2 linked regions of the Niveibacterium microcysteis genome follow. The protein of the gene in region 1 interacts with the protein of each later gene in a pairwise test. Links are inferred from orthologs where the notes say so. Each region holds a gene or a part of one and is shown in the gene's direction. Other genes may lie near its edges. The genes, in order: JY500_RS10210 and grxD.

What was found.
Region 2: the proteins of JY500_RS10210 (region 1) and grxD interact in binary tests that used the Escherichia coli proteins (3 or more experiments, as listed by UniProt). The link is inferred for Niveibacterium microcysteis from one-to-one orthologs.

What each region holds. Positions count from the first base shown.
Region 1 is NZ_CP071060.1:2,250,365-2,265,508, reverse strand. Bases 7,414-10,382 are described here. They hold JY500_RS10210 (BolA family protein), read left to right. Parts: upstream 7,414-8,741; coding sequence 8,742-9,023; downstream 9,024-10,382. Other genes in these bases: yoaA (DNA repair helicase YoaA), read right to left, coding at 9,929-10,382; JY500_RS10205 (peptidylprolyl isomerase), read left to right, coding at 9,042-9,872; JY500_RS10215 (YciI family protein), read left to right, coding at 8,443-8,742; JY500_RS10220 (septation protein A), read left to right, coding at 7,907-8,443; JY500_RS10225 (ATP-binding protein), read left to right, coding at 7,414-7,877. Outside these bases: JY500_RS10265 (esterase/lipase family protein), read left to right, coding at 1-46; JY500_RS10260 (wax ester/triacylglycerol synthase family O-acyltransferase), read left to right, coding at 62-1,624; JY500_RS10255 (sodium ion-translocating decarboxylase subunit beta), read right to left, coding at 1,625-2,830; JY500_RS10250 (biotin/lipoyl-containing protein), read right to left, coding at 2,841-3,221; JY500_RS10245 (hypothetical protein), read right to left, coding at 3,230-3,571; JY500_RS10240 (acyl-CoA carboxylase subunit beta), read right to left, coding at 3,579-5,132; JY500_RS10235 (hypothetical protein), read right to left, coding at 5,248-5,637; osmolarity response regulator transcription factor OmpR, read left to right, coding at 5,783-6,511; more of JY500_RS10225, read left to right, coding at 6,525-7,413; more of yoaA, read right to left, coding at 10,383-11,887; cell division protein ZapE, read right to left, coding at 11,954-13,066; lpdA (dihydrolipoyl dehydrogenase), read right to left, coding at 13,142-14,566; JY500_RS10185 (PspC domain-containing protein), read right to left, coding at 14,585-14,911; odhB (2-oxoglutarate dehydrogenase complex dihydrolipoyllysine-residue succinyltransferase), read right to left, coding at 14,925-15,144. UniProt on the Escherichia coli protein: Transcriptional regulator that plays an important role in general stress response. Has many effects on cell morphology, cell growth and cell division. Acts by regulating the transcription of many genes, including dacA (PBP-5), dacC (PBP-6), ampC and mreB.
Region 2 is NZ_CP071060.1:3,859,450-3,874,525, reverse strand. The notes cover bases 360-3,260. They hold grxD (Grx4 family monothiol glutaredoxin), read left to right. Parts: upstream 360-1,597; coding sequence 1,598-1,924; downstream 1,925-3,260. Other genes in these bases: JY500_RS17550 (HprK-related kinase A), read right to left, coding at 3,100-3,260; JY500_RS17555 (nucleotidyltransferase domain-containing protein), read right to left, coding at 1,979-3,103; prmC (peptide chain release factor N(5)-glutamine methyltransferase), read left to right, coding at 680-1,507; prfA (peptide chain release factor 1), read left to right, coding at 360-600. Outside these bases: more of prfA, read left to right, coding at 1-359; more of JY500_RS17550, read right to left, coding at 3,261-4,026; JY500_RS17545 (HPr-rel-A system PqqD family peptide chaperone), read right to left, coding at 4,023-4,277; JY500_RS17540 (hypothetical protein), read right to left, coding at 4,291-4,917; JY500_RS17535 (fructosamine kinase family protein), read right to left, coding at 5,147-6,037; argH (argininosuccinate lyase), read right to left, coding at 6,043-7,455; JY500_RS17525 (sensor histidine kinase), read left to right, coding at 7,544-8,581; JY500_RS17520 (LytR/AlgR family response regulator transcription factor), read left to right, coding at 8,578-9,360; JY500_RS17515 (substrate-binding and GGDEF domain-containing protein), read left to right, coding at 9,397-11,676; ppc (phosphoenolpyruvate carboxylase), read right to left, coding at 11,701-14,463; hemC (hydroxymethylbilane synthase), read left to right, coding at 14,667-15,076. UniProt on the Escherichia coli protein: Monothiol glutaredoxin involved in the biogenesis of iron-sulfur clusters.

The sequences.
Region 1 (15,144 bases):
CGGCCGCCTCTACCGGCTGTTGACCCACAAGTCACTGCCGCTCTGAAGCCACAACGACGCCATGCGACAACTCAGCGAACACGATGCCGCCTTCCTGTACTCGGACTCGGCGCATGCCAACTCCAACGTCACGCTGATCCACATCTACGATCAGTCGACGGCGCTCGGCGGGCGGGTTCGCTTCAAGGACATCCTCGCGCACATCGAAGGCCGGCTCCACCGCTCGCCCATCTTCCGGCAGAAACTCAAGCGCCTGCCCTTCGACTTCGATTTTCCGTATTGGGTCGAAGACGATAACTTCGATCTGGAATTCCACGTCCGCCACATCGCGCTGCCCAAGCCGGGTGACTGGCGGCAGTTCTGTATCCAGGTTTCGCGTATTCACGCCCGCCCACTGGACCTCAACCGGCCGCTTTGGGAAATGTACGTCATCGAGGGGCTGGACAGCTTCGTGGATCTGCCTCCCGGCAGCTTCGCGCTGGTGACCAAGCTTCACCACGCCGCGCTGGATGTGGAGGAAGGCAGCGAGATCACGTCCTTGCTCCACGACACGACGCCCAAACCGCATCCGCCCGAACCGCCTGAGCCCTGGTTCCCGGAAACACCGCCGGGAGAACTCTCGATGATGGCGCGCGGGCTCGTCGGAAGCGTCTGGCCACCAAGCCGCCTGGTCCGCCCCGGCCTCAACCTCATGCGCACCCTGGCGCCAATGGTGACCACATTCGTCAACGACGTGCTCAACCGCCCGGCGCGGATCGCACTCACGCGCTTCAACGCGCCGGTTTCCCCGTACCGGGCCTTTGAAACCCGGCGTTTCCCGCTCGATGATTTCAAGCGCATCCGCGATCTCGTGCCCGGCGCGCGGATCAACGATGCAGTGCTGGCGGTATGTGGCGGTGCGCTACGCCACTTTCTCGACATGCAAGGCGAATTGCCCTCAGTAAGCCTGTGGGCCATGGCGCCGGTCTACATGCGTGATGCGGAAAGCGAACCGGGCGCACGTCGGGAGGTGGCGTGGATTCGCGTTCAGCTCGGCACCGACATCGCCGACCCGGTCGAACGCCTGCGCGCAATTCACGAACAGACCGCCAGCGAATTGATGGAACGTGGTGTCGGCGCGCGTGAGCTGACGGACAGCCGCTTGCATGCCTCAGCCGCCACGCTCGCATTCACCAGCAAATTCCTGACTCGCGCGGCAATGGAGGTCGACAAGCGCGCGCCGCGCGCGAACTGCACGATCACCAATGTGCCAGGGCCGGATGAACCGCTGTACCTGATCGGTGCGCGGATGACGTATTTCTCCGCCCTGATGCCAATCACCGACGGGCAAGGTCTGGTATTCGCCGTCACGAGCTACGACGACAAGATCATCGTGTCGCCGACCTTCTGTCGTGAACAGATGCCAGAGCCGGAAGTCTTCGCGCAAAGTGTGCGAGACAGCTTCCAGGAGTACCTGGCGATCGCCGACGCACGCCGCGCCACCAAGAGGGCGACCCCGACACGCAAGAAGGTCGCCAGCACCAAGCTGATCCGTACCGGGCGCCCGGAAGCAACGGTCTCGTCGCGCCCAGCCTCACGCGCACGCGCTGCCGCGAAGCCGCGCGGCGCTGTTCAGAAAGACTGATCAGCGCAGCAGCGCGACGTAAATACCGGCCAGCACGGCCGTCGTGATGACGCCGCTGATATTGGCGCCCAGGGCCTGCGGCAAGATCATCGCAGTGGGGGAAGCATCCGCTGCGAGCTTCTGAACCAGCTTCGCCGTCGTCGGCACGCAACTCACGCCAGCAACGCCCACCATCGGGTTGAAGCGGCCGCGGGTGAAGAAGTACATCGCATAGCCTCCCGCGAGCCCGCCGAGGGCAGACAGCAGCAGCGCCAGCATGCCCAGCAACAGAAGCTTGAGCACCACCGGGTCGAGCAGCGTACCGGCTTCACACAGCACACCCAGCGTGAGGCCGAGGAAGAAGGTCGCACCATAGAGAATCTGTTCCCCCAGCAACACCGTGTAATGCTTGAGGCCCGCCTCGCGCACGGCAACACCGATGAATAGCGACAAGAACAGTGGCGCCGCGACCGGAAATAGCAGGCACAGCAGTACGCACGCGGCAACCGCGAAGATCAGCTTGTGACCGGCGCTGATCTGCTTCACCGGCCCGTCGTCCATTGAAATGCCTCGCAGCCGTTCCGGCACAAGCGCCTTGATGATCCAGGGATAGGCGCCGTAGGTGAGGCCCAGGTAGAGGTAGCCGACTACCGTGATCGGCACGAACAAGTCGCGCGCCAACACCAGCGAAGCAAACAATACCATTGGCCCGTCTGCGCCGCCAATCAACGCAACCGATGCGGACTGCCCCGGCGTCATCCCCATCGCCATCGCGATCGGAAAGACGACCACCGTGCCCAACTCGGCACACAGCGCGAGAAACATGCTCTGGAACGGCCGCGCCATCACGTACCCGACATCGAGCAATACGCCAATGCCCATGAAAACAAGGCACGCGATCAGGCCGTTGCTGAACATCAGCGTATAGATCGGTTGCAGCCAGTCGATCTGCAACTGGTTCATCACTGCGTCCGTGCCGTTCGCGAGCGGATCGACGAACAGCGTGCCAAATGTACCCGGTTTGATGAACAGCACACCGGCGTTCACGGCGGCCATGCCGAGCCCCATCGGGATCATCAGAAGCTCTTCAAGTATCCCCCGCTTACCGAGCCAGACCAGGACACAGCCGAGCACGATCAGGGCAATGCGGCCCAGCGCGATCTTCGGTTCCGCCGCAATGAGTGTCGCCACCCCCTGAAACAGCTGCATGCTCAGTATGTCGTGCATCGCGCTTCTCTCAGCCGAGCCGCAAGAGCACTTGCCCGGCAGACACCGTATCGCCCGCAGCAACTTCAATCGACGTCACCGTTCCCGCGCTGCTGGCAAAGATCGCGTTCTTCATTTTCATCGCCTCGATCGTTGCGAGGCGATCGCCTGCCGCGACACGTTGGCCGACTTTCACGCTGACCTCATCGACCGTCCCGCCGAGGTGGCTGACCACCGCACCCTGGGCCGGCGGCGACGCAGTCGGTGCGGCAGGCGCACTGACGACGGCCGACGAAGGCTGCGCAAAGGCCTGCGCTGGCGAAGGCAGTGCAGTCTGCGGCGTGCCGTCCAGCTCCTCGACGGTCACCATGAATACCTGACCATCCACCGTTATGCGGAAGCTGCGCTCCATGCTTTGCCTCACTGACTGGGAGAGCGACCCGGCGAACGGGCCAGATGATGGGAATCGTGCTGGGCTGCGCGCGCGCCGGACACCCATGTGTGTCCACGCTCGGCGGTTTCGATGCGAACGATCCGGTAGTTGCCCAGGATCTCGTTGAGTGCAGCGCTGATGGCGGCCACTTGAGTTGCCGTCGGCGATGTGGGCTGAGGCGTCACCGAAGGCGGCGCGGAGGACACCATCGTCACCTGCCGGCGTCGTGTCACATCGAGCGTCACCACAAGCAGATGGATGAGCCCCGCAACGGCAAAGCTCACAACTGCAGCGAGCAAGTAAATCTGGATCGTGATCGGCAGACTCATGGCGGCGTTACAGCGGAATGTTGCCGTGCTTCTTGGCCGGCCGGCGTTCGCGTTTGGCCAGCGTCTTGCGCAACGCAAGCCGCAGCGCAGCCCGGGTCTCGGCAGGCTGGATCACATCCGTGATGTAGCCGCGCGCGGCGGAGGCATACGGCGACGCAAACTCAGCGCGGTAAGCCGCGGCATATTCCGCCGCCTTCTCTGCGCGATCCTCGGCCTGTTCAATCTCGCGACGGTAGAGCAGCTTCACCGCTGCGTCTGCGCCCATCACGGCGATCTCGGCAGTCGGCCAGGCGAACACCATGTCCGCGCCCATCTCCTGGCTACACATCGCGAGGTAGGAACCGCCGTAGGCCTTGCGCAGCACCAGCGTGATCTTCGGCACCGTGCAGGATGCGTATGCGAACAACAGCTTCGCGCCATGCCGGATGATGGCCCCCCGCTCCTGCTCGACACCGGGCAAAAAGCCCGGCACATCGACAAACGTGACCAGCGGAATGTTGAAGGCATTGCAGAAGCGGATAAAACGCGATGCCTTGTCTGACGCGTTGATGTCCAGCGCCCCGGCCATTACCTGCGGCTGGTTCGCGACGATGCCGACAACGACGCCGCCGATTCGCGCGAGCCCGACGATGATGTTGCGCGCAAAGCTCGCATGCACCTCAAGCAGCTCGCCATCATCGACGATGCGGCGGATCACGGCCGGCATGTCCAACGGCTCGTTCGCCTGATCCGGAATCAGCGCATCGATCGCGTCGTCGTGTGACAGATCCAGCCCGGGATCGAGCCGGTGTGGTGGATCTTCGGTGTTGTTGGCCGGCAGATAGGAGAGCAGCGAACGGATGATCGCAATCGCGTGCGCATCGTCCTCAGCAAGGAAGTGAACATTGCCGCTCACTGCCGCATGCATCTCGGCACCGCCGACTTCGTCCATCGTCGTCTCGTGCCCCGTCACAGCCTTGATGACCTCAGGGCCGGTGATGAACATCTGCGCATTGCGGCGCGTCATCACGATGAAGTCCATCAGCGCCGGCGAATAAGCGGCTCCACCGGCACACGGCCCCAGTACCGCCGCGATCTGCGGCACCACTCCTGAAAGCAGTACGTTCGCGTAGAACACTTCACCGTAGCCAGAAAGGGCCTCGACACCTTCCTGAATACGGGCGCCGCCCGAATCCTTGAACGCAACGAGCGGAATGCCCTGCGCCAGCGCGAAATTCATCAACCGGACGATCTTGTTGGCGTGCGCCTTGCCCAGCGTGCCCGCGCAGACGGTGAAGTCCTGGCTGAACGCGGCAACATGCTGCCCGTCGACAAAGCCGGTGCCGGTGACCACCCCGTCGGAGGGGAGTGTCTTACCTTCCATGCCGAAGGCATGCGCATCATGCGTTACATGAGCGCCGAATTCCTGGAAAGTGCCTTGCTGGAAAAGCGTGTCGAGGCGCTCGCGAGCGCCTAACTGGCCTTTCTTGTGGCGCTGCTCAAGTTTGTCGGCACCGCCCGCAAGCAGAATGGCTGCGCGCCGCTCCTCAAGGAGCTGTGCCAGTTTTGGGGGAAGAGTCATGACGGCCTCGCGTTCCCGCAGCCGCCTGCATTGGGCGGCTCACGCAGGACACGCTACGCCGCAGCGAGTGTCGTCCGCTTGACAGTCATCAATCCCGGAAGGACAAATGCACCAATCAGCGGCCGTAGAGGTCGCGGGCGGCGCCTTGCAGGTCCCGGCGGAGTTGCCGGCGCTCTTCCGCACTAAGCCGCCTTACCGCGGGGGTGGGTTCGCTGTCGTAGCGCGCATCAAGCCTGCCGGGTCGCCGGCTATCGTCAAAGCGATCGGCCTGGTGTTCGCGCCAGTCATCCCGGCGCTGCTCCTGACGCTCGGCCCGTAACTCTTCACGCAAGCCTGACTGCGTTGAACGTTTCTCGAAGTTGTGGCCAAAGCGTAAGCCCTCGGCCACCGCTGGATGAGCGAACGCCAGCAGCAGTGCTGTAAAAGCCCCGCTTCCCACGCTCCGCCACATCACCTTCACCATTCGAATCCCCTGCTTGTGCGGGATGACATCCACGCTTTTCATGGACGCATCTTCACCGCTCGCCGCGAATGATATGTTTGGCGATGGCCGTTCCTTGTTACGAGGTGTTTCATGTCGCACTTTCCGCAACGAACCTTTACCTGCCATGCGCTGGCGACCGCGGCGATGAGCCGTTAGCATGTAGCCCATGGAAACCAAAGAACGCCACCGTATCCTGATCGTCGATGACGATGCACGCCTGCGCAACCTGCTGGAGCGCTATCTTGAGGAACAAGGTTTCGGCGTGAAGGCCGTGGCCGACGCCCCGGCCATGGACCGCGCGCTGACCCGCGAACACGCCGACCTGCTGGTGCTGGACCTGATGCTGCCGGGCGAAGACGGCCTTTCCATCTGCCGCCGCTTGCGCGGCAACGGCAGCGAGCTGCCGATCATCATGCTGACCGCCAAGGGCGACGAAGTCGATCGTATTGTTGGCCTCGAAATGGGCGCTGACGACTACCTGCCCAAACCCTTCAACCCGCGCGAGCTGGTGGCGCGAATCCACGCCGTGCTGCGCCGCAAGCCACGCACGCCGCCGGGTGCGCCAGCCGAAGACGAAGAGGTTGTCAGTTTTGGTCGTGTCACGGTCAACCTCGGCACGCGTTCGCTTACGCGTGACGGCGAGGAAATGCCGCTTACAACGGGCGAGTTCGCGCTGCTCAAGGTGCTTTTGCAGCACCCGCGTCAGCCGCTGTCGCGCGACAAACTGATGGAACTGGCCCGCGGTCGGGAGTACGACGCATTCGATCGCTCGATTGACGTGCAGATCTCGCGTCTGCGCAAACTGGTCGAAGAAGAGGCTTCAAGGCCCCGTTACCTGCAAACGGTCTGGGGCTTTGGCTATGTCTTCGTGCCGGATGGTCAGCGCAGCAGCTGACGCCCATCGTTAAGTGGTGATTCGCTTTGCGCCCAGCAGCCTGCTGTGGCGCACCTTCTTCCTGATCGCGCTGCTGATCGGCCTCGCGCTGGCTGCGTGGTACCAGCTATTCGTGCGTTTCGAATCGGAGCCGCGCGCACGCCAGCTCGGCCAGATGTTGGTCAGCGTGGTCAATCTGACTCGCGCCGCGCTCGTCAACGCCGATCCGCTGCTGCGCCTTGCGCTGTTGCGCGATCTGTCGGTACAGGAAGGGATCCGCATCTACCCAGCGGAACCCGGCGACGAGCTGGGGCCGCTTCCCGATTCCCCGACGATTCGTGTGATCGCCGCCGAAGTCAGCCGCCAGCTCGGCAGCGAAACCCGTTTCGCCGGCAGCCGTGAAGGCATCGAAGGCATCTGGGTCAGCTTCCGGATCGATCCGGATGATCCGAACGATCTGTTCTGGGTGATGTTGCCGCGCGAGCGCTTTGAACGTGTCCGTACCGCTGAATGGCTGGGATGGGGCATTGCCGCGGGCATTCTCGCGATGCTGGGCGCTTACCTGATCGTGCGGCGCGTTGCCGGGCCGATGGCGCAAATTGCGGCGGCGGCACGGATGGTGGGTCGTGGCGAGCCACCGCCTCGCCTGCCGGAAGAAGGCCCGAGCGAAATCAACGAAGTGAGCCGCGCGTTCAACCAGATGTCGGAGAGTCTCGCGCAGCTCGAATCCGACCGTGCGCTGATCCTCGCGGGGGTATCGCATGACCTGCGCACGCCGCTCGCACGCCTCCGCCTCGGGATCGAGATGACCGGCGCGCATCCGGACGACATTGAAGCGATGTCCACCGACGTTGAGGAAATGGACAAGATCATCGGGCAGTTCCTCGATTTTGCTCGCGGCAGCGCCGATGAATCGATGGCCGAACTCGACGGCGCTGCGCTGGCAAACGACCTGATTCAGAGCTATCAACGGCGGGGCCTGGCAAATGTCGTAGCCGGCGAGATCACGAGTACCACGCTGCCATTCCACGGAAAGCCCAAAGCGCTGCGACGCGCAGTTTCGAATCTGATCGACAATGCCCTTCGCTACGCCGGCCACGAGAAGCCCGTCGAAGTGGGCTGCGAACGTCGCGGCGGGCAACTGGTCTTCTCGGTCAAGGATCGCGGCCCCGGTATTCCGCCTGACCAAGTCGAGCGCCTCAAACGCCCCTTTACCCGCCTTGAGGCTGCGCGGACCGATGCGATGGGGTCCGGCCTGGGGCTTGCGATCGTCGATCGGGTCGCACGGGCCCACGGCGGACGTCTGGATCTGCTGCCGCGTGAAGGCGGCGGACTGGCTGCTCAAATCCTGGTTCAGCAGGCTTTGCGCACCACAAGCAACGCGTAACGACGACATCGCTATAATGGCCGGCTGATATGAAGATACTTTTCGACCTTTTCCCCGTTCTGCTGTTCTTCATCGCCTACAAGTTCGCCGACATCTACGTCGCGACGGGTGTGGCGGTGGCAGCAACGGTACTGCAGCTCGCGTGGGCTTATTTCATCCATCGCAAGGTCGAACCGATGATGTGGTTCTCGGCCGTTGTCGTTGTGATCTTCGGCACGCTGACCTTGGTACTGCACGATCCGACGTTCATCAAATGGAAGCCGACGATCATCTACTGGGGCATGGCCATCGCGATGATCGTCACCCAGTGGGGATTTCGCCGCAATCCGATGCAAGCGATCTTCGGCTCTCAGCTGGAACTCCCTGAAGAGGCCTGGAGCAAGCTGAATTACTCCTGGATGGCGTTCTTCGCTGCGATGGGCGTGATCAACATCGCAGTGGCTTATCGCTTTTCTGAACAGACCTGGGTCAACTTCAAGCTGTTTGGGGGGACCGGGTTGATGCTCGTTTTCGTGGTGGTGCAAAGTCTGATGCTTTCGCGCTACCTTGATGAGGAAAAGAAGTAATGCTGTACGCCCTGATGGGTGAAGACACCCCGAACAGCCTCGAAAAACGGCTCGCTGCACGCCCCGCTCATTTGGCGCGCCTCCAGGCGCTTGCTGATGCTGGCCGCTTGCTGTTGGCCGGCCCAATGCCTGCAATCGATAGCCCTGATCCGGGCCCCGCAGGTTTTGTCGGCAGTCTGATCGTCGCAGAATTTGCGAGCCAAGCCGAAGCCGAGGCCTGGATCGCACAAGATCCGTACGTGGCCGATGGCGTCTTTGCCAGCACCGTCGTTCGACCCTTCAAGCGCGTACTCCCCTGATGACCACCCTGATCGACGAAATCCGGTCGCGTCTGACCGAACTGGATCCGCTTGCGCTCACGCTCGAAGACGAGAGCGCACGCCATGCGGGCCATGCCGGGGCCGCGGGCGGCGGCGGGCACTTTCGCCTGCACATCGTTTCTCACCAGTTTTCCGGCAAGTCGCGGATCGCTCGCCATCGCGCGGTGTATGCACGACTCGCCGACATGATTCCGGCCAGGATTCACGCGCTAGCCATCGACGCGCGAACCCCGGATGAATCTGCCTCACCCCACGCTTGACCAAACCAGAGGAACTCCATGAAACGTGAAATCAGCCGACTGCTCGTCGGTATCGTTGCCGCCGCGATCTCGGTTGCGGCCTCCGCCGATGACAAGGCTGCCGCAAAACCGGCTGCCGCTCCGGCTGCCAAGTCTTCTGGCCCCGTTGCTACGGTGAATGGCGTTGCCATCCCGCAGGCACAGGCCGACCTGTTCATGCAAGAGCAGATGCAGCGCGGTGCGCCTGACAATGCTGAAGTGCGCAACGCGATCCGCGAAGAGTTGGTCCGTCGTGAAGTGATCGCCCAGGAAGCGAAGAAGAAGGGTGTCGACAAGAACCCGCGCTTCCAGACCGCAATGCAGCTGATGCAGCGCTCGGCCCTGGTCGGCGCCTACCTCGAAGACTACGTCAAGACGCATCCGATTCCGGAAGCCGACGTGAAGAAGGCCTACGACGAGCTCGTCGCCAAGAGCGCCAAGAAGGAATACAAGGCCCGCCACATCCTCGTCGAGAAGGAAGACGACGCCAAGGCGATCATCACCAAGCTCAAGGGCGGCGCCAAGTTCGCCGACCTAGCGAAGGACAGCAAGGACACCGGCTCCAAGGACAACGGTGGCGACCTCGGCTGGAATTCGCCGGATGCCTACGTGAAGCCGTTTGGCGAAGCGCTCGGCAAGCTTCAGAAGGGCAAGTACACGACCGAGCCGGTCAAGACCGATTTCGGCTACCACGTGATCCTGCTGGACGACTCGCGTGACGCGACGCCGCCGGCCTATGACCAGGTCAAGGCCAACATCCAGCAGCGTCTGCAACAGCAAGCCGTCGAGAAGCACATCGGCGAGCTGAAGAAGGCCGCCAAGATCCAGTAAGCGGATTTCTACGCATCAACAAAACGGCCCTTGCGGGCCGTTTTGCTTTTGTGTGCTCAGTCCGTTCTGGCCGGCGGCGGTAGCGTCTCGAGAAAGGCAACCGCGTCGGACGAGCGACGCGTGCGAGCCATTGGCGGCAGGCTTTGCCAGACACGTCGGCCATAGGGTTTGTCGATCATTCGCGGGTCGCAGATCATCAAGACGCCGCGGTCGCGCTCGGTACGGATCAGGCGCCCTGCCCCCTGCTTGACGTTGATCACCGATCGCGGCAGCTGGTAATCCATGAAGGGGTTTCGCCCCTCAGAACGCATCCATTCGATACGCGCGGCCAGCACCGGATCATCCGGCGGTGCGAAGGGCAGCTTGTCGATCACGACGAGCGAGAGCGCATCGCCCGGCACATCGACGCCCTCCCAGAAACTCTGGCTGGCAACCAGCACGGCGTTACCCAACTTGCGGAAACGCTCAAGCAATTCGCTGCGCGAGCCCTGCCCTTGCATCAGCAAAGGAAAATCCAGCGCCTCGCGCTCAAAACGGCTCGCAAGCTGCTCATGGATGCGCTGCATCGCGCGTAAAGCCGTACAAAGGACGAAGGTACGCCCCTGAGCAGCGCGAATCGCGGGCAACGCCGCCTCGACTACCGCATCCACATAGCCAGGGCTGTTCGGGTCGGGCATGCCTTCCGGGGCGTACAGCAAGGCCTGCGTGGCGTAATCGAACGGGCTGCCCCACACCGCGGTGTCGGGTGGCGGTTCCAGCGCGTCGAGGCCGAGTTCCTCGCAGTAGTGCCGGAAATCGCGCCCAACCGCGAGCGTGGCCGAGGTAAAGATCCACGAACGCGCGGTGCCTTCCAGCTGTTTGCGGAAGAGTCCGGCCACATGCAGCGGTGTGGCGTTGAGCGACGCAGACTGGCTGTACACCTCGGCCCAGCGAACGATTTCCGGCCCCGGCGGCATACGCCAGCGCGTGATGCGTTCCGCGATTTCGGAGGTGCGCTGCCAGCAGCGTTCAAGGCCCTCGGAGCGTTCAGCCTGCGTTTCGAGCAGGGCGGCAAAAGCGTCCATCTCCCGAACCAGTGAATCGAGCGCCGGCTCGAGGCCTTTCAAACTGCCGAGTTGATTCCACCCGAGCCGTTGGTTGTCACCGGGGAAGGCCAGCCGCAGATCGCGGGCCGCCTTTTCCAGCGTGCGGGTCGCATCCTGCAAGGGCATGAAATCCTTGGCGCCGGCAATCGCCTCGTTGCGAGTGTCCCGCGCGAGATCCAACAGTTGCCCGGTCGAGATACTCTCGCCGAAGAACAGGCTGGCCGTCTCGGGCAGTTGGTGCGCTTCGTCGAAGATCACCGTGTTGCAGGCCGGCAGCAACTCAGCGAGACCGGTGTCGCGCAGCATCACATCAGCAAAGAAGAGGTGGTGATTGACCACCACGACCTCGGCTTCTTGCGCAGCGCGGCGCGCGGCGAGGACGAAGCATTCCTTGACGCTCGGACAGTCCTGCCCGAGGCAGTTGTCGCGTGTCGAGGTGACTTGTTGCCACACCGCAGCGTCTTCGGAAACGTCCGGGCACTCGGCCTTATCGCCGGTTGAGGTGTGCTTGGCCCAGCGTACGATTTTGGGCAAATGCAGTGCATCTTCGCGGGTGGCGAATCGGCCATCGCTCTGTGCCCGCTCCAGGTGATAGTGGCACAGGTAGTTCGCACGCCCTTTGAGCAGCGCGACGCTGACCGGCACGCGTAGCGCGTCGCGCACCGCAGGCAGATCGCGATGGAACAGCTGGTCCTGCAGCGTCTTGGTGCCGGTGGAGACGATCACCTTGCCGCCGGAGAGCAGCGCCGGCACAAGGTAGGCAAAGGTCTTCCCGGTGCCGGTGCCGGCTTCGGCGACGAGCACCCGATTGCCCTTGATGGCGTCGGCGATCGCCTGCGCCATCTCGAACTGTTGAGGACGCGGCCGGTAACCGGCAATGCGTTGGGCGAGCGCGCCGTCTTCGGCGAAGTAGCTGGAGAGTTCTTTCATGGCGGCGGGCGCGTGGGTCGGCGATGTTAGCACGGCCGATGTATGACCCTGGCCGCCGCGGGCCGATCACACTGGGCGATGGCGCTCCGCCAGATACTCGCGCGAGCGCATCTCGATCAGGCGCGATACGGTGCGGGGGAATTCCTGCGCATTCGGCCCCTCGCGATAAAGATCAGGCGCTTCGGCTGCCGCGCTGATGATCAGCTTCACACGGCAGTCGTAGAGCACATCGACAAGCCAGGTAAAACGCCGTGCCTCGTTGCCATTGTCGCGCGTCATGACCGGAATGTCGGACAGGAATATCGTGTGGTAGCGCCGAGCAAGGTCAAGGTAGTCATTCTGCGAGCGAGGGCCACCGCAAAGCGTGGCGAAATCGAACCACACGGTGCCTTCATGCAGGCGCCGTACCGGAATCTGGCGATCGAGCAATTCGATTTCGCCCGGCATACCCTTGCCACCGGCCACCTGTCTGAATTCATTGGCCAACTGCTCGTCCGCATTGGCGCCTGCTGGCACGATGTAGATGTTCATGCGCTCAAGCGCGCGCAAGCGGTAGTCCGTGCCCTGATCAACTTCGAGCACATCGAAACGCCGCTTGATCAGGTCAATCGTTGGCAGGAAATTCTGCCGTTGCAGCCCATTCGGATAGAGGCCGTCCGGCGGGTAATTCGAGGTCATCACGAACACCACACCGCGTGCGAACAGGGCGTCCAGCAGACGGCCGAGAATCATCGCGTCGGCGATGTCGGAGACGTGGAACTCGTCGAAGCACATCAGCCGCGTTTGGCGGGCAATCGTCTCGGCCACGCGAATCAGCGGGTCTTCGTTGTCCTTGAAGCTGCGCAGCAGCTCATGCACTTCCCGCATGAACGCATGGAAGTGCACCCGACGCTTGCGCTGGTAAGGCACCGCGTCGAAGAAGCAGTCCATGATGAAGCTCTTGCCGCGCCCAACCCCCCCCCAGAGATAGACGCTGCGTGGCGGGTGCGGGTTGAACACCAGCTTGCGCAAGCGCGTTCGGCGAACTGCCTTGAAGGCCAGCAGATCGGTGTAGAGATCCTGCAAACGCGCGATGGCGCCGCGTTGTGCCGCGTCGGCCTTGTACCCACGGGCCTTCAGCAGGGATTCATAGGCGTCGCGGACGCCAAATTCAGGAACGTTGAGGATGCGGTGCGGCATGGCTGCTGCGTATCGAAATAGAAAACGGCCGTTCTCGGTCGATAGACCGGTGAACGGCCGTCCGGTTGCAATGCTTTAGAAGTGCAGCGAACGCTTGTCGACTGCCAGCGCGGCTTCGTGCATCACTTCCGACAGGGTCGGGTGGGCATGAGCGGTGCGGGCCAGGTCCTCAGACGACGCGCCAAACTCCATCGCAACGACCGCCTCGGCGATCAGCTCCGACGCGTTGGTGCCGATGATGTGAGCACCGAGGATCTGATCCGTCTCGGCATGCGCCAGAACCTTCACGAAACCCGTGGTGTCGCCCTGCCCCAAGGCACGGCCGTTCGCCATGAACGGGATTTGGCCCGCCTTGAACGGAATGCCTGCGGCCTTCAGATCCTGCTCGGTCTTGCCGACCCAGGCGATCTCCGGCTGGGTGTAGATGACCCACGGAATCGTGTCGTAGTTGCAGTGCCCCGCCTGACCGGCGATGCATTCGGCCACCATGACGCCCTCTTCCATGCCCTTGTGCGCCAGCATCGGCCCCCGCACCACATCACCGACCGCCCATACGTTGCGTAGATTGGTCGAGCAGTGATCGTCGACTTCAATTCGGCCACGGGCATCAAGCTTGAGCCCGACGGCTGCTGCGTTGAGCCCTTCGGTATTCGGCGTACGGCCCACCGCCACGACCAGCTTGTCGAACTCAAGGACCTGGTCGCCTTCGTCGTTCTCGTACTTCACGGAGACCGTGTTGGGGCCGGTCGTCACTTCCTTGATCTGCACGCCAAGCTGGATGTTCAAACCCTGCTTCTTCGTGAAGACCTTCCAGGCCTCCTTCGCCACCGCCTGATCGGCTGCCGCCAGGAAGTCCGGCAGCGCCTCAAGAATGGTGACCTCGGAGCCAAGGCGCTTCCAGACGCTGCCCATTTCAAGGCCGATCACGCCAGCACCGATCACGCCCAGGCGCTTCGGCACGGACTCGGTCTTGAGCGCGCCTTCGTTGTCGACGATGTTGACGTTGTCGACCGGGATCCCCGGCAGATGCCGCGCACGCGAGCCGGTGGCAACGATCACATGCTTGGCGACGACATCTTCGTTGCCAACCTTCATCTTCCAGAGGCCGTCGGCCTCCGCGACGAAGCTGCCGTGACCGGCAAGAAAGGTGACCTTGTACTTCTTGAACAGCCCTTTGATGCCGCTGGTGAGCTGCGTAACGATGTTGTCCTTGCGGCGGATCATCGAGGGCACATCGATCGACACACCTTCGACCTTGATGCCATGCATCACGAAGGCGTGGGTTGCGTGATCGTAGAGTTCCGACGAATACAACAGCGCCTTCGACGGGATGCAGCCGACGTTAAGGCAGGTGCCACCCAGACGCGGCTCGCCTTTCGGATCGGCATACGCCGCAGATTCGCAACAGGCTGCTTTCAGCCCCAGCTGCGCCGCACGGATGGCGGCGACGTAACCAGCGGGCCCGCCGCCGATCACCAGTACATCGAATTCCTGAGCCATTGAACGCTCCGATCGTGATTACCCGGCGTTCTCGTCGGGTACAAAAATCCAGCAGAGGACGTAGGCGAACACACCTACACCGGCGAAGCAGGCCATCAGCACCCACAGCAGGCGCCAGACCCACGACTCTACCCCGGTCATCCGGCCGATGCCGCCGCAGACGCCACCGATCCAGCGGTCGTCACGCGAACGGCGCAATCCGTTGATCGCCGCCGACCCCGCAGCGTTGCTGCGGGGTGCTTCATCGCCCAGGAGGCGCGCTTTCGCCGCAGCGAACTCCGCGTCCGTCAATGCTCCGCTTTCTTTCAGCTGGTGCAGTTTGGCGATTTCATCGGCGACGGACATTGATTGCCTCCGGTCAGATTTCCAGCAGCAGACGCGCCGGATCCTCCAGTGCTTCCTTCATGGTGACCAAGCCGAGCACTGCCTCGCGGCCGTCGATGATCCGGTGGTCATACGACATCGCAAGGTAGTTGATCGGACGGATCACGACCTGACCGTTCTCAACCACCGGACGATCCTTGGTGGCATGAATGCCGAGGATCGCCGATTGCGGCGGGTTGATGATCGGCGTCGAC
Region 2 (15,076 bases), 1.6 Mb from region 1 along the record:
GCGATCGCGCGCATCGTCGGCGACGGCGCCTACTCGAAGTTGAAGTTCGAGTCCGGCGGGCATCGTGTGCAGCGCGTGCCGGTCACTGAAACGCAGGGCCGCATCCACACCTCCGCGTGCACCGTCGCGATCCTGCCGGAAGTCGACGAAGTTGCTGACGTCGAGATCAATCCGGCCGATCTGCGTATCGACACCTTCCGCGCCAGCGGCGCCGGCGGCCAGCACATCAACAAAACCGATTCCGCGGTGCGCATCACCCATTTGCCGACCGGCATCGTCGTCGAGTGTCAGGACGACCGCTCACAGCATCGCAACAAGGCTCAGGCGATGTCGGTGCTGGCGGCGCGGATCAAGGACGCGCAAGTCCGCGAGCAGGCGAGCAAGCAGGCTGCGCATCGCAAGAGCCTGATCGGCAGCGGCGACCGCTCAGAACGCATCCGCACCTACAACTACCCGCAGGGCCGCGTGACCGACCACCGCATCAACCTCACGCTGCACAAGCTGGACATGGTGGTGGAAGGCGATCTGGACGAACTGATCGACGCCCTCACGCGCGAACACCAGGCCGAACAATTGGCCGCGCTGACCGAGGTTGTGTGAGCGCGCAGGGCTGGCCAGCGCGAGCGAGCGATAACCGTCCCGCGGTGCGCTGCGCATACGATTGGCGAGGCGCCCACCAATGAGCCTTCCCGTAACGCTGGGCGACGCGCTGGCCTTGGCGCACGGGCGAGTGCCGGCTTCCGAAGCGCGGTTGCTGTTGCGCGAAGCGAGCGGGGAGCGCGCAGCCACGATCGTCGGCTTTCCGGAGCGTCCGCTGAGCGACGTTGCGGCGCAGTGTTTTGTCGACTGGATTGCTCGGCGTGAAGCCGGGGAGCCGGTTGCCTATCTGCTGGGCGAACGCGAGTTCTATGGCCGCGTCTTTCGTGTGTCACCGGCGGTGCTGATCCCGCGCCCTGACACCGAGCTACTTGTCGAACAAGCGCTGCTACACCTGCCGGACGGTGCCCCCCGCGTGCTCGATCTCGGCACCGGCAGCGGCGCAATTGCGATCACGATTGCGCTGGAAGCGCCGCATGCCCAGGTGTCGGCAGTCGATGTCTCCGCTGCCGCGCTGTCGGTTGCGCGCGAGAACGCGGAACGGCTGGGCGCTCAGGTACGCTGGTTTGAAGGGCCCTGGTGCACGCCGGTGCAAGGCGAGGTTTTCGATCTGATCGCGTCCAACCCGCCTTACGTGGCCGCCGAAGACCCGCATCTCGCGCAGGGCGACGTGCGCTTCGAGCCGCCCGGCGCGCTGGCCTCGGGCCCGGACGGACTCAGCGATATCCGCATCATCACGACCGAAGCCTGGGCTTGCCTGAAGCCGGGCGCCTGGTTGCTGTTCGAGCATGGCTACGATCAAGGCGATGCCGTGCGCGCATTGATGCTGGCGGCGGGCTATACCGATTGCGTGACGCTGAAGGATCTGGGCGACAACGACCGCGTGACGCTGGGACGACGGCCGGTTTGAACGGCTTGATTTGACCCGGTGCGCGGTTTTTTCTAGACTACATACCTGATTGAATCAGTCAGGTATTCTGACTTAGCCGAAGGAATTTACATGAGCGTGCAAGACATCATCCACCAGACGGTCACCGAGAACCCGGTGGTGCTCTTCATGAAGGGCACGCCGCAGTTCCCGCAGTGTGGTTTCTCCGCGACCGCTGCGCAGATCCTCAAGCTGCTCGGCGTTACGCAGTATGCGTCGGTGAACGTCCTGACCGACGACGACATTCGCCAAGGCATCAAGGAATACGCAAACTGGCCGACGATTCCGCAGCTCTACATCAAGGGAGAATTCGTCGGTGGCTGCGACATCATGAAAGAGATGTATCAGTCCGGCGAGCTTCAGCAGATGCTGCAGGAAGCGGGAATCGTCAGCGCCTGATTGGCGCTGCTGAACGAAAACGGCGACCTTCGGGTCGCCGTTTTCGTTTGCGGCCTACAGTTGTCGATCGGGTTTGATGGCGTCGGGCGCTGGCGCCTCGTCATCGTCACTGTGGCCGCTCCAGTTGCGCCACGCCTTGCGCGCCAGATGCGCCGTCAGCAGATGCGGTGGCATCCGCAGCCAGTGCCCGCGCAGGTATAGAAGCTGACGTGCGAGTGGTGTCCATGCGTCGCCAGCGGTTGGGTCGTTTGGCCGCAGCCCCCGCAGGTAGAGCTGTTCGAGCAGGCGCTCGCGCGTATCGCTGGGCCAACGGCCACCGAAGGCGAGTGTCGTCGGCGGGATTGGCGTGGCAAGCATCACCGAGCACATGTGCAAGGCATAGCGCAGCGGGCGTTGCAGGTTCAGCGCGATAGCGCGCGTTTCCAGCGATTGCCAGAAAGCGCCCTGACTTGCGAAGTGTCGCAGCAGGCCGTCCAGATCCACGAGATCGCGCATGCCGTTGTCCAGTTCGCCTTCATGGAACAGGTGGCAGGCGCTGTGCAACACCATGTCGGCCGGTGCCAGCACCCAGACGCCTGGCGTGGCGGCGGCCGGCACGGCCTGATCCAGCAGCAGCGCGGGGTCAGGTGGATGGCGTGCGGTGAGCGGCAGGATGTTGTGATGCACATCCAGCGAACTGCCGCGGTTGACGTGGCGAAGCGGCGGCAGCTCGTGCATCCACTGGCGGTAGTAGCGCTGGTCATAGGCGTTCAGATGCGAACTGATCCAGCCGTGGCGCAGCAGCGTCGACTCGGTGTCCGGCAATGCAGCTTTAGGCACCAGCAGGTCGATGTCACCGAAAACCCGACCGCGTGACGCCGGCAGGTTGGCCGCGAGATAAGCCGCGCCCTTCAGCAAAACCAGGCGGATGCCGCATTCGTCCAACGCGCGGCGTACCCGATCTATCTCGGCCAAGGAAGCAATGCGTTGCCGAGCGCCGACCGCACGCGCGGCGATGAGGTGTTGGCGCGGGCCGGGCGGTACCGCGTCGAGCAACTCGTGGGCTTCGAGATCGGCGGCGATGCGAGCGCTCAGGTTCGCGTTGCGCGCCTGGCGGATCACGTCATCCCACTCGCGTAGCGAAAGTCGCGCGGCGCATTCGGGCGCCCGCAGCAGTGGCAGCAGGGCGTCGCGAATCATGGCCGGGCCTCGTCAGCGAGGCGGTCGAAGGCGGCAATTGCTTCGTCCAGCCGGCTGTAGCGCAGCGCGATGCAGTCGCTTCGATCCACCGTGTCGACCAAGGTGCGGAAGCCAGTCTCGCCGAGCATGCTGTAGTTGAAGGCGTTCTCCGCCAGCTGGATGAAGCCTTCCGCTCGCGGCAAGGGTTTCATCGTCAGCGCTGCACCCGCCTCCCACTGCGGGAAGATGATCCAGCGGGGTAGCGCACGTTCATGCATTCGGGCAACGCTGTCGCGCGGTGGCCGCAAGTGCGCGACGCGGCCTTTGTGGGTGTCGGGGCATTCGGGGCCGAAACTTGCCGACGGCTCGAACTGCTGAATGATGTCGATCGAACTGTTCTTCAAATTCACCGGGCGGGCCAGCGCGACGACGCGCCCATCAACCGGGTCGAGCAAGGTCAGTTCGTCCGAGCACAAACGCCAGCCGCGTTGGATCAGCGCAGCGGTCAGCGTGCTTTTGCCAGAGCCCGGGGGGGCTGGAAGGATGGCGGCCAAGCCGTTGCGTTCCACGACCGCAGCGTGGATCACCAGAAACTGGTGGCAATAGGTTGCGATGCACCAGTTGATGCCCCACTCGAGCATCGCAAAGCTCTGCGCGTGTGGCAGCGGTTTGAACGGTGTGCGGCCGTCAAGGTGAAACTGAACCTGCGGCCGTATCCAGGCGCGGAGTCCGGAGACGCGACCCACCTGCACATGGAAATCTGCAAAGTCGTTTGGCGCCAGCGCGTGATCAGCGTAAAGCGTCTGCACGGCTTTGCACACGACCGGCTCGCGGCTGCGGATGTGCAGTGTCAGGGGGCCGCTGGTGAGCCAGAGACCGTCGCCGGACAGGCGCGCCGACAGATCTGCTTCGTTCAGGTCTGTAACGCGGAGCGTAGCGATCAAATCAGTTCGATGCGGCGGAGTTGGTCAAGTGCCTGAGACACGTTGTCGGTGAGTTCAGGCGAGCACGGCAGCGATAGCAAACCGGCGATGGCGTCCGCTGCCTGCGCCGCATCGTAGCGCGCGGCGGCTGGCAAGGCGAGCACTTCCGCGGCGAGCGGCGACAGCGCGTGCGTCGCGCCGGTCTGGCGATCGTAGAAAACGGAACCGTCGGGCCAGTGGTGACTGACCCAACGTGGACTGGCGTCCTGCATGCGGGGCCCGCGCTTACGGCGAGATGTAGTTGTTCTTGAGGTAATTGACGATGTCGGTGCCGGTCCACGGCGTCGCGCCAGCATAGGGCACGTACTTGCCGTTGAGCGCCCATTCGCGCCAGATTGCGATCACGCCTTCGGCGGTGAGTGCCTTCGGATCGATCAGGCCCTTGAGGATGTTCAGGTAGGCGCCGATGCAGTGGAACGCGACCTTGTACGGATCTTCATAGCCCAGCAGATTGAGCACCTGAAGCATCGTCATCATCGAGCCGTCTGGATTGAACAGGCGGCTGCCGGCAATCGTGCCGACAACGAAGATCGAGTGGAAGGGCGTCGATTGCGGAATCGGCCAGTTGCCGGCGCTGCAGTTCTTCCAGTAACCGGGCGAGCGCCCGTTACAGGTTCCGACTTTGGTGCCGCGGTGACTCAGCGCGCCCGAGAGCGTTTGCGAGGGCGAAATGCACTCACCCGGGTTCAGGCCGCCAAGGACGGGCCGGCTGGTCAGCGTCAGGATGATCGGGCCGGTGGCCATGCCGCCGCGTACCAGCAACCGGCGCCGTGCTTCAGATACGCCCGATTCTGCACGGTCGGGTGACTGGGCGGGATGGTCAGCGCTAGGCATGTTTTCGTGGTTCGACATGGTCTCGATCCTGGAGGTCATGTTGCATTCTGTCAGGCACTCACTGCCAATTCGTGCAAATTGGTCACGGCCTGACAGCAGGATGCAATGGGTTGCAGCTAACCATGCAAGAAACGTGCTTGGCGGCGATTCAATAAAAAACCAATAAAAAACAGTGCGTTGCGTTGCTGGTGTGGTGCGGGCCGTGAGCGGGAGCGGCAGGATGTCAAATGCGCCGACGATTCCTTACTCAGCGTCGCAGGTATTCCGACAGTTCGCGCGCCATGCGCTCAGCCTGGCGCAAGTAGCTCGCGCCGAACAGGTTGAGGTGGTTGAGCATGTGATAGAGGTTGTAGAGCGTGCGTCGTTGCGGGTAGCCCTCGGCGAGCGGCGCGGCTTGCATGTAGGAGAGGTAGAAGCGCTCGGGCAGGCCGCCGAAGAGTTCGCTCATTGCAAAATCGGCTTCTCGATCGCCGAAGTAGGTCGCAGGGTCGAAAACGACCGGCTCTCCCTCTGCGGTTACCGCGATGTTGCCGGCCCAGAGGTCGCCATGCAGCAGTGCCGGTTCGGGGCGGCGCTCCAGAAAGAATGCGCCGATCTTGTCGATGATGCGTTCGCCGTGGTTCTGAAGGTCGCCACGGTAACCGCGTCGCGCGGCTTCGGCGAACTGCGGCGCAAGGCGCTGGTGTGCAAAAAATGCGGGCCAGTCGGCGCGTGGTGAATTGTCTTGCGGCGATTGGCCGATGAAGTTGTTGCGCCGCCAGCCGTAATGTTCGCCGACGGTGCTGTGTAGCTGCGCCAGTGCCGCTGCGCAGCGAGGGGCGTCGGCTGCTTGCATTGGGCGCAGCGGCAGGTGTTCGAGAATCAGGAATGCATGCGCTTCGCTCGCGCCACTGGCCACTATCGCCGGCGTGCGGATCGCGCCCGTCGCGGCGATGGCGGAGAGCGCATCGACCTCAGCATCAAACAGCGCAAGGTTCGTCGCTGCGCCGGTCTTCACGAAGACGCGCCGCGCCGCGCTCCCGACGATCCAATTCCGATGTGTGCCGCCGGAGGCGGGTTCGGCGCTCGTGACGCGGAACGCCGTGCCGAGCGCGCCGCGTGCAGCCTCTTCGACAGCCGCGGCGAGCGAGGCCTCCATGCGGGTCAGCCCAGGCGGTTACGCGCGCGGGCGATCGCGGCGCGAACCTGCTCGGGGGCGGTGCCGCCGATGTGGTTGCGGCCGGCCAGCGCACCTTCGACTGTCAGCACTTGGTAGACGTCCTCTGCAACCAGGTTCGAGAAGCTGCGCAGCACGTCGAGCGGCAGATCGGGCAGATCGCAGCCGCGGGTTTCGGCTTCGCGCACCGCACGGGCGACGGCTTCGTGCGCGTCGCGGAAGGGCAGGCCGCGCTTGACAAGGTAGTCGGCCAGTTCCGTGGCGGTGGCAAAGCCTTGCTTGAGTGCGTCGCGCATCGCGTCGGCCTTCACCCGGATGCCTGAGACCATGTCGGTGAAGATGCGCAGGCTGTCGATCAGCGTGTCGGCGGTGTCGAACAGCGGCTCCTTGTCTTCCTGGTTGTCCTTGTTGTAGGCCAGCGGTTGGCCCTTCATCAGGGTCAGCAGGCCGACGAGGTGGCCATTTACGCGGCCGGTCTTGCCGCGCACGAGTTCGGGGACGTCCGGGTTCTTCTTCTGCGGCATGATCGAGCTGCCGGTGCAGAAGCGGTCGGCCAGATCGATGAAGCCCACGCGCGGGCTCATCCACAGGATCAATTCTTCCGACAGGCGCGACAGGTGGGTCATCACCAGTGCGGCGGCGGCGGTGAATTCGATTGCGAAATCGCGGTCGGACACGGCGTCGAGCGAGTTCTCGCAGACGGCCTCGAAGCCCAGCTCGCGTGCGACGAATTCGCGGTCGATCGGGTAGCTGGTGCCGGCCAGCGCCGAGGCGCCCAACGGCAGACGGTTGACGCGGCGGCGGGCGTCGACCAGGCGTTCGGCGTCGCGGCGCGCCATTTCGACGTAGGCCATCAGGTGGTGGCCGAAGGTCACTGGCTGCGCCACTTGCAGGTGCGTAAAGCCGGGCATCGGTGTTGCGGCGTGCTGTTCGGCCAGATCACACAGCGCGCGCTGGAAGTTGCCGAGCAGTTCGATGGCCTGGTCGACCGCGTCGCGCAGCCACAGGCGGATGTCGGTGGCCACCTGGTCGTTGCGCGAACGGCCGGTGTGCAGTCGCTTGCCGGCGTCACCGACCAGCGTGGTCAGGCGGCGCTCGATGTTCAGGTGAACGTCTTCGAGATCAAGGCTCCATTCGAACTTGCCGGCGGCGATCTCGTCGAGGATCTGCGCCATGCCACGCTCGATGTCGGCGAGGTCCTGCGCGCCGATGATGTTTTGCTTGGCGAGCATCTTCGCGTGCGCGAGCGAACCACGGATGTCCTGCTCGGCCATGCGGCAGTCGAAGAACACCGATGCGGTGAATCGCTTGACGAGATCCGACACCGGTTCGTTGAATCGGCCAGACCAGGCCTTGGCATCGCCGGTTTCGGCGTGCGAGGGTTGTGAACGCTCTGTCATAATCGCGGGAATCCATGAGCACCCGTGCGGCGCTGGGAAGTGGCGCGGCTCAGGCGGGGAAAAGTGCGGCGGCGCGCCGCGGGACACGATGGCAAGTATACGGCAAAAGCCCAAGCAGTCCGGCCCGGCGACACGCGGTAACGCAGTGGCGCCGCCTGATTTTCGCAACCTCGGTGTGATGTTGCGCGGCCTGCTGGGCGTCAACCTGATGGGGCTGGTGACGGTGGCGTTGCGCGGCGTGCCCGGCGATGCGCTGATGCGCGAGGCGTTGGCGATGGCGGGCCTGCTGGAATTGCCGCTGATGCTGGGGCTCTTGCTGGCCTACATGCTGGCGCCAGTGATTGCGTCGCAGACCTATCGCAAGGCGACTATGTTGCTCGTCGCGGTCGGCGTTGTATCGGTGCTGGCGACCTTTCCGCTGCTTTCGTCGCTCGCCGAACGTGCCGATCTGTGGCGCTGGAGCCTCTGGGCGGCCGGCAGTGGCGCGCTGTTGATGGCGTACTTCCACTGGCGCGCGGCGCTGGCGACACCTGCGCTGTCCGAGGCGCGCGTGCTGGCGTTGAACGCGCGCATCCGGCCGCACTTCTTTTTCAACAGCCTCAACGGGGTGCTGGGTGTGATGCGGTCCGATCCGCGCCGTGCTGAGCAAGCGCTGGAGTCGCTGGCGGATTTGTTCCGCAGCCTGATGCGCGAGAACCGTGATCTCGTGACGGTGGGCGATGAGATCGAACTGGCGAATCGCTACCTCGACCTCGAACGGCTGCGGCTGGGGGATCGCCTCAAAGTGGTGTGGGATCTGCGGCATTGCCCACTTGATGCCAAGGTGCCGCCGCTGATGCTGCAGCCGCTGATCGAGAACGCGGTGTATCACGGCATTGAGCCGTCCCCGACGCCCGGCGAGATCCAAGTGCGCATCGCGCAACGCGGGCGGGAACTCGTGATCGAGGTAGATAACCCTGTTCAGGCGGAGACTCGTCAACAACAAGGTAATCGCATGGCTCAGGCCAACATCCGGGAGCGATTGATGCTGTTTTTCGATATCGAGGCGCAGATGGACAGTGGCGTGAAGGATGGCCGTTACCGCGTCCGCATCTGTCTGCCTTTGCGCAGGGAGGGGCGGGCATGAGCGGGCAGGAAGTGCTGGCGGTGCTGAACGTGCTGATCGTGGATGACGAGGCGCCTGCACGCGAGCGCCTGCGGGATTTGCTGGGTGACGTCGCCGCGACGCAGCCCACCCGTATTGTCGGCATGGCCGCCAACGGGCACGAGGCACTGAGATTCCTCACGGCGCAACAGGTTGACCTGCTGCTGGTGGATATCCGCATGCCGGGGATGGACGGCATCGAACTCGCGCAGCACGTGGCAAGGCTCGCGTCGCCGCCGCGCATCGTGTTCGTCACCGCCTACGACCAATACGCGGTCAGCGCCTTCGATCTGAATGCGATCGACTACCTGCTCAAACCGGTGAGGGCGCAGCGGCTTGAGGCGGCGCTGGCGAAAGTGCGTGCAAGCCTGCCGGTGGCGCGTGAGGCACTTGATCGCATCGCCGAACCGCGACGGCATTTCTCGGTGAGCGAGCGCGGCCGGATTGCGCTCATTCCTGTAACCGATGTGCTGTTCCTCAAGGCCGAACTCAAATACGTCACCGCGCGCACCGTCGAGCGCGAGTACCTGCTCGACGAATCGCTGGTGCAGCTGGAACAGGAATTCCCGGAGCGCTTCGTGCGCATCCACCGCAACTGCTTGATCGCGCGGGCGGCTGTCGCTGGATTCGAGCGCGACGAAGCCGCCGAGCACTGGCTGGTGAAGATCAACGGCCTCGACGAAAAGCTCGCAGTCAGCCGCCGCCAGTGGCCAACCGTGCGTGCCGCCTTGCTGGGTGGCGCAGGCGATGAGCGCCCATGACTTCAAGCCCCCCACTTTGCGGCCGTTGATAGCCCCGTGAACGCACAAGCCCCCACCCCCCGACAGCGTCCGCTCACGCTGGGCATTCTCGCGGCTGATATTGATACCGCTGTTGCGCTGCGTCTGGTTGCCGGCATCATCGACGAGGCGCGCCTGCGCGGCGCGCGCACGGTCTTCCTGCCGGGGCATCCGCCGGCGGCGTCGGCCGAATTCGACCGGCAGTTCAATCTGGTATTCCGCTTGCCTGACGCCACGGCCTTCGACGGCCTGCTGGTGATCGGCACCACCTTGCAGTACCACTTGAACGCAACGCAGCTCGACAACTTCCTCGCCACTCTGCCCAAGGTGCCGACGCTTTGCCTGGGGTTTGCGTCGCAGGTCGTGCCCAGCGTCGTCAACGACAACCACGGTGGATTCCGTGCGCTGATGTCGCACCTGATCGAGGAGCATGGCTGCCGCCGCATTGCGATGATTGCCGGCCCGGCAGGGCAAGCGGAGGCCGAGGCACGACTGGCTGCTTGGCGTGACGCTTGCACGGATGCGGGGATCGAGGTCGATCCCGATCTGTTGTTGCAGGGCAACTTCACGCAGGCGAGCGGGCGCGCAGCGATGAGTGCACTGCTGGAGCGCGGCGCTACGGTTGATGCGGTGGTCGCCGCGAATGACGACATGGCCTTGGGGGCGATGGCCTGCGCGGTGGATCATGGCCTGCATGTGCCGCAGCAGCTTCGTTTCGGCGGTTTCGACGACATCCTCGCCGCGGGCCGCCTTGGCGTGGGGCTGACGACCATCAACCAGTCGCACTATGCGCTGGCGCGCGCATCCGTCGCGCAACTGATCGAGCGGATCGGCGGCGCGGAGGTCACGCCGCTGACGCGTGTGCCGACACGGCTGGTGCGCCGGCAATCCTGTGGCTGCGGTGGCTTCTACGCCCGACCGGAGACCTTCGCTGCGCAACTGGATGTGCGGCTTGCCGGCATGCTGGAAGAACTGGCGGTGGCGCCTGAGCACGAGGCCAACTATCGGGCAGCGAGCCTTCTGGTCGAGCAGGGCCTCGCGAGAGCCTTGGCGGAACAGGACTTTCAGCCGCTGCTGGCGGCGGTGCAGACCGTTGCGCGCGACGTGCTTGCGGCGGAGGGCCATGTCTACGGGCTGCAGGCGTTGCTGGTCGCGGCGCAGCGCTGGCTGATCGAGCCGCGCGGCCTGGCGCCGGAGGCCTGGGCCGCGGTTGCCCGCTGGCTGCAACAGGCGCAGATTGCGCTGGCGGGGCTGCAGGACGTCGCACAACAAGCGCGCCATCGGTTGCACAGCGAACGCGCGCTGGCTTTTCGCGACCTGCTCAAAACACGTATCGCCACCTTCGACTTGCAGAAGCTCCTGGAACACCTCTCGGAGGCGCTGGCGGATCTCAGTCTCGATACCTGCTGCATTGCGCTCTACAGCGGTGAGGCGCGCATTTCCAGCCTCGACGATTTCGACCTGCCGGGTGAGGCGCGCCTGCTTTACGCCTTCATCGGCGGGCGTGAGCGCCCGTCGCTGAACGGCGAACGCTTCCGTACGCACGACGTGCTGCCGGCCGATGCCTGGGCCTTGGCGGCGGATAGCACTTCGCTGATCGTCTACCCGGTCTTCCACGGCGCCGAGCACTTCGGCTTCATCGTGTTCAGCGTCGACCCGGTTGCGGGTGGGCCGTGGGAAACGATTCGTGACGAGGTGTCGTCGGCCTTGAAGGCGTCGTTGCTGGTATCGGAGCTCGCCGCCGCGCGCGATGCGCTACGCAGCGACCTCGCACAGGCGCGGCAGGGCCAGCGTGAGCTGGCTGACATCGCGCATCGCGACGAATTGACAGGGCTCCTGAACCGACGCGGCTTCCTCGCCGAGGCGCGCCTGCGTGCGGACATGCTGAGTGCGGATGGCCTTGCGACCGCAGTGATCTTCGCCGACCTCGATGGGCTCAAGCCGATCAATGACCGCCATGGCCACGCAGCCGGTGACGTTGCGATCCGCCAAGCCGGCGAAGTGCTGCGTCGCGGTTTCCGCTCGGCCGACCTGATCGGCCGCATTGGTGGCGACGAGTTCGTCGTGCTGACTGCGAACGCCGACCCGGACGCACTCAGCGCGATGCGCGAACGGATCTACCGTTTGTTCGAGCGGGCCAGCCAGGACTTGCCCTTCCCACTGGCTTGCAGCCTTGGCTATGTAGTGTCGCCGCCGGGCGTGCCGGTTTCGCTGGAGGATCTGCTCGCGCGCGCCGACAGCGTGTTGTACGAAGAAAAACGGCGCCGCAAGGGCGCCGCTTGGCATACCGGGGTCTAGCGGGGGCTGCGCCCCCGGCCCAACTTAACCCGAGTTGCGCAGGCCCGCCGCGATACCGTTGATCGACAGATGGATGCCGCGCTTGATGCGTTCCTCCTCGTTGCCGTCGCGATAGCGGTGCAGCAGCTCGACCTGCACATGGTTGAGCGGATCGAGGTACGGGAAGCGATTGCGGATCGAACGCTTGAGCAAGGGGTTGCCATCGAGCAGTTCTTGCTGGCCGGTGATGGCAAGCAGGGCGTCGATGGTGGCCTGATGTTCGGCGCGGATGCGCGGGAAGATCGCTTCGCGCAGCGCTTCGTCGCGCACCAGCGCAGCGTAGCGAGAGGCGATGGCGATGTCGCTCTTGGCCAGCACCATATCCATGTTCGACAGCATGGTGGCGAAGAACGACCATTCCTTGTGCATCGACTGCAGCACCTGCATGCCGTCCGGCCGCTCGGCGAGGAAGGCGCGCACCGCTGCGCCGAAGCCGAACCAGCCCGGCAACATCAAGCGGCACTGCGCCCACGAGAACACCCACGGAATTGCCCGGAGGTCTTCGATTGCGGTGGTCTTCTTGCGTGACGCCGGGCGCGAGCCGATATTCAGGTTCGCGATCTCGGAGATCACCGTCGATTCCCAGAAGTACTTCTCGAAGCCCTCGGTTTCATAGACCAGCCCGCGGTACGCCTTGAACGCGTGCTCCGACAGGCGATCCATCACTTCCAGGTATTCGGCGCGCGGCGCAGCTTCCGGATGCGCCAGCAGCGTCGCCTCGAAGGTGGCGGCGGCGAGCACTTCCAGGTTGCGCTGACCGACTTCCGGGTTGGCGTACTTCGACGAGATCACCTCGCCCTGTTCGGTGAGGCGGATCTTGCCTTGCACCGCGCCGCCCGGCTGCGCCAGGATCGCCTGGTAGCTGGGGCCGCCGCCGCGGCCAACCGAGCCGCCGCGGCCGTGGAACAGACGCATCTTCACGCCGTGGCGCTTGAACACCTCGATCAGCTGGATCTCGGCCTTGTAGAGTTCCCAGCCGGAGGTCATGAAACCGCCGTCCTTGTTGGAGTCCGAGTAACCGAGCATCACTTCATGCATGTCGCCGCGGCTGGCGACGAGTTCGCGGTAGCCGGGAATCGCGAACAGACGGTCCATCGTTGCGCTGGCGGCTTGCAGGTCGCCGATCGTCTCGAACAGCGGCACGATGTTGACGTCGATCGCGCGCTCATGCGGCCGCAGAAGACCGACTTCCTTCAGCAGCAGCGCGAGTTCGAGCATGTCCGACACGCCATCCGTCTTCGAGATGATGACGTTGTGGATGCAATCGCGTCCGTACAGGCGATGGGCTTCGGCTGCCGCACGGAAGATCTCCAGCTCGCCGACGGTTTCGTCGGAGTACTGCACGAAGGGCGACGCAAGCGGACGCGGCGTCGCGAGCTCTTCGAGCAGCGCGGCGATTCGGCCTTCCTCGTCGAGGGCGCGGTAGTCGAAACCGGGGCGCACCGCGGCGAGCAACTCGGCGACGGTGCGCTCATGCACGTCCGAGTTCTGACGCAGATCGATTGCGGCAAGGTGGAAGCCGAAAACCTTCACTGCGCGGCGAATGCGGCGCAGGCGACCTTGCGCGAGCGTGCCGGAACCGTTCGCGAGCAGCGAACGATGCACCGTCTCGAGGTCTGCCGCGAGTTCGTCGGCGCTGGCGTACGGTTCGGCTTGCCCGACCGGCGGGCGGCCGACGCGGTGGCCGAGCAGGTTTTCTGCGGTGGCCGACATGCGGGCGTAGATGCCTGCGAGCGCGCGGCGATAAGGTTCATCGCTGCGGTGCGGCGACTTGTCCGGCGAGAGGTTGGCCAGTTCGATCAGCTGGTCGGATGCGCTGACCAGCAACTGGGCCAGCGAGAGCTCGCTACCGAGGATGTGCAGTTCATGCAGGTAGAACTCGAGCGCGACCGTGGATTGCATGCGCATCGCTTCGCGCAGCACATCCGCGGTAACGAACGGGTTGCCGTCGCGGTCGCCGCCGATCCAGCTGCCCATGCGAAGGAACGCCGGCAGCTCCATGTTCTTCCAGGTCTCGCCATGCTTGGCGAGCAGGTTTTCGAGCGCGACGTAGAGCTTCGGCAACTCACGCAGGAAGGTGTAGCTGTAGTACGAGAGGCCGTTGTCGACTTCGTCGAGCACCGACAGCTTGGTCGGCCGCAGCATGCGGGTCTGCCACATCGTCAGCACAGCGCGGCGCAGGGCGGCGTCGTTCTCCTCGATCTCCTCGGGCGTCATCTGGATGCGATCGCGCGCATCGAGGAACTGGGCGATCTTGAGCTGGCAGTTGAGGATCGACTTGCGCGACACCTCCGTTGGGTGCGCGGTCAGCACCGGCCCGACGAAAGCTTCTTCGAAGAAGTCAGCGATCTGCTCATTCGTCACGCCCGCTTCGAAGGCCGCTTCGATGGCGCGCGCCATCGTGCCTTCCCGCGGGGCGGAGCCGGCGATCGCATGCATGCGCGAACGGCGGATGTGGTGCTGGTCTTCGGCAATGTTCGACAGATGCGAGAAGTAGCTGAAGGCGCGCACGACATGGATCGTCTGGTCGCGCGACAGCGAATCGAGCATCGCTTCGAGTTCGCGGCGAGCGGCGATATCGTCATCACGACGGAAGCGAATCGAGGTCTGGCGGACCCGCTCGATCAAATCGAATGCCGCCTCGCCCTCCTGGGCGCGGACGGTGTCACCGAGAATCCTGCCAAGAAGACGGATATCTTCTTTGAGGGGGAGGTCCTTCGCTGCTTCCTGCTTAGCCTGATCGCTCATTGTCGGTTTTGCTGTGGGATTGGGGGTGATCCCCGGGCGGCCTTTGTACGGTTCGGGGGCAAGGGCCGTGCGTAAACGTCGCAATTTTGACATTGCACCGCAATATTTTGAAGCTTATCAGGCCTTTGTATGCGTTTGCCGATCAAAAATTGTGCGGTGGTACCATCGCAATCCTTATCGAATCCGGCCGCAAGGCCCTTGTCATCGTGACCAGCCCCGCACCCGAACGCATCGTTATCGCCACCCGTGAAAGCCGTCTCGCCCTGTGGCAGGCCGAGCATGTCAAAGCCCTGCTCGAAGGCCTCTATCCGCAAACCCGGGTGGAACTGCTTGGCATGACGACGCGCGGCGACCAGATTCTGGACCGTGCGCTGTCGAAGGTGGGCGGCAAGGGCCTCTTCGTGAAAGAGCTGGAAACGGCGCTGCTTGATGGCCGTGCCGACATCGCGGTGCATTCGATGAAGGATGTGCCGGCCGAATTGACGGACCCGTTCTGTATCGCCGCGATCCTCGAGCGCGAGATTCCGCTCGATGCCTTCGTGTCGAACAAGTACGCCTCACTCGATGAGCTGCCGCCCGGCGCGGTGGTTGGCACCTCCAGCCTGCGGCGCGA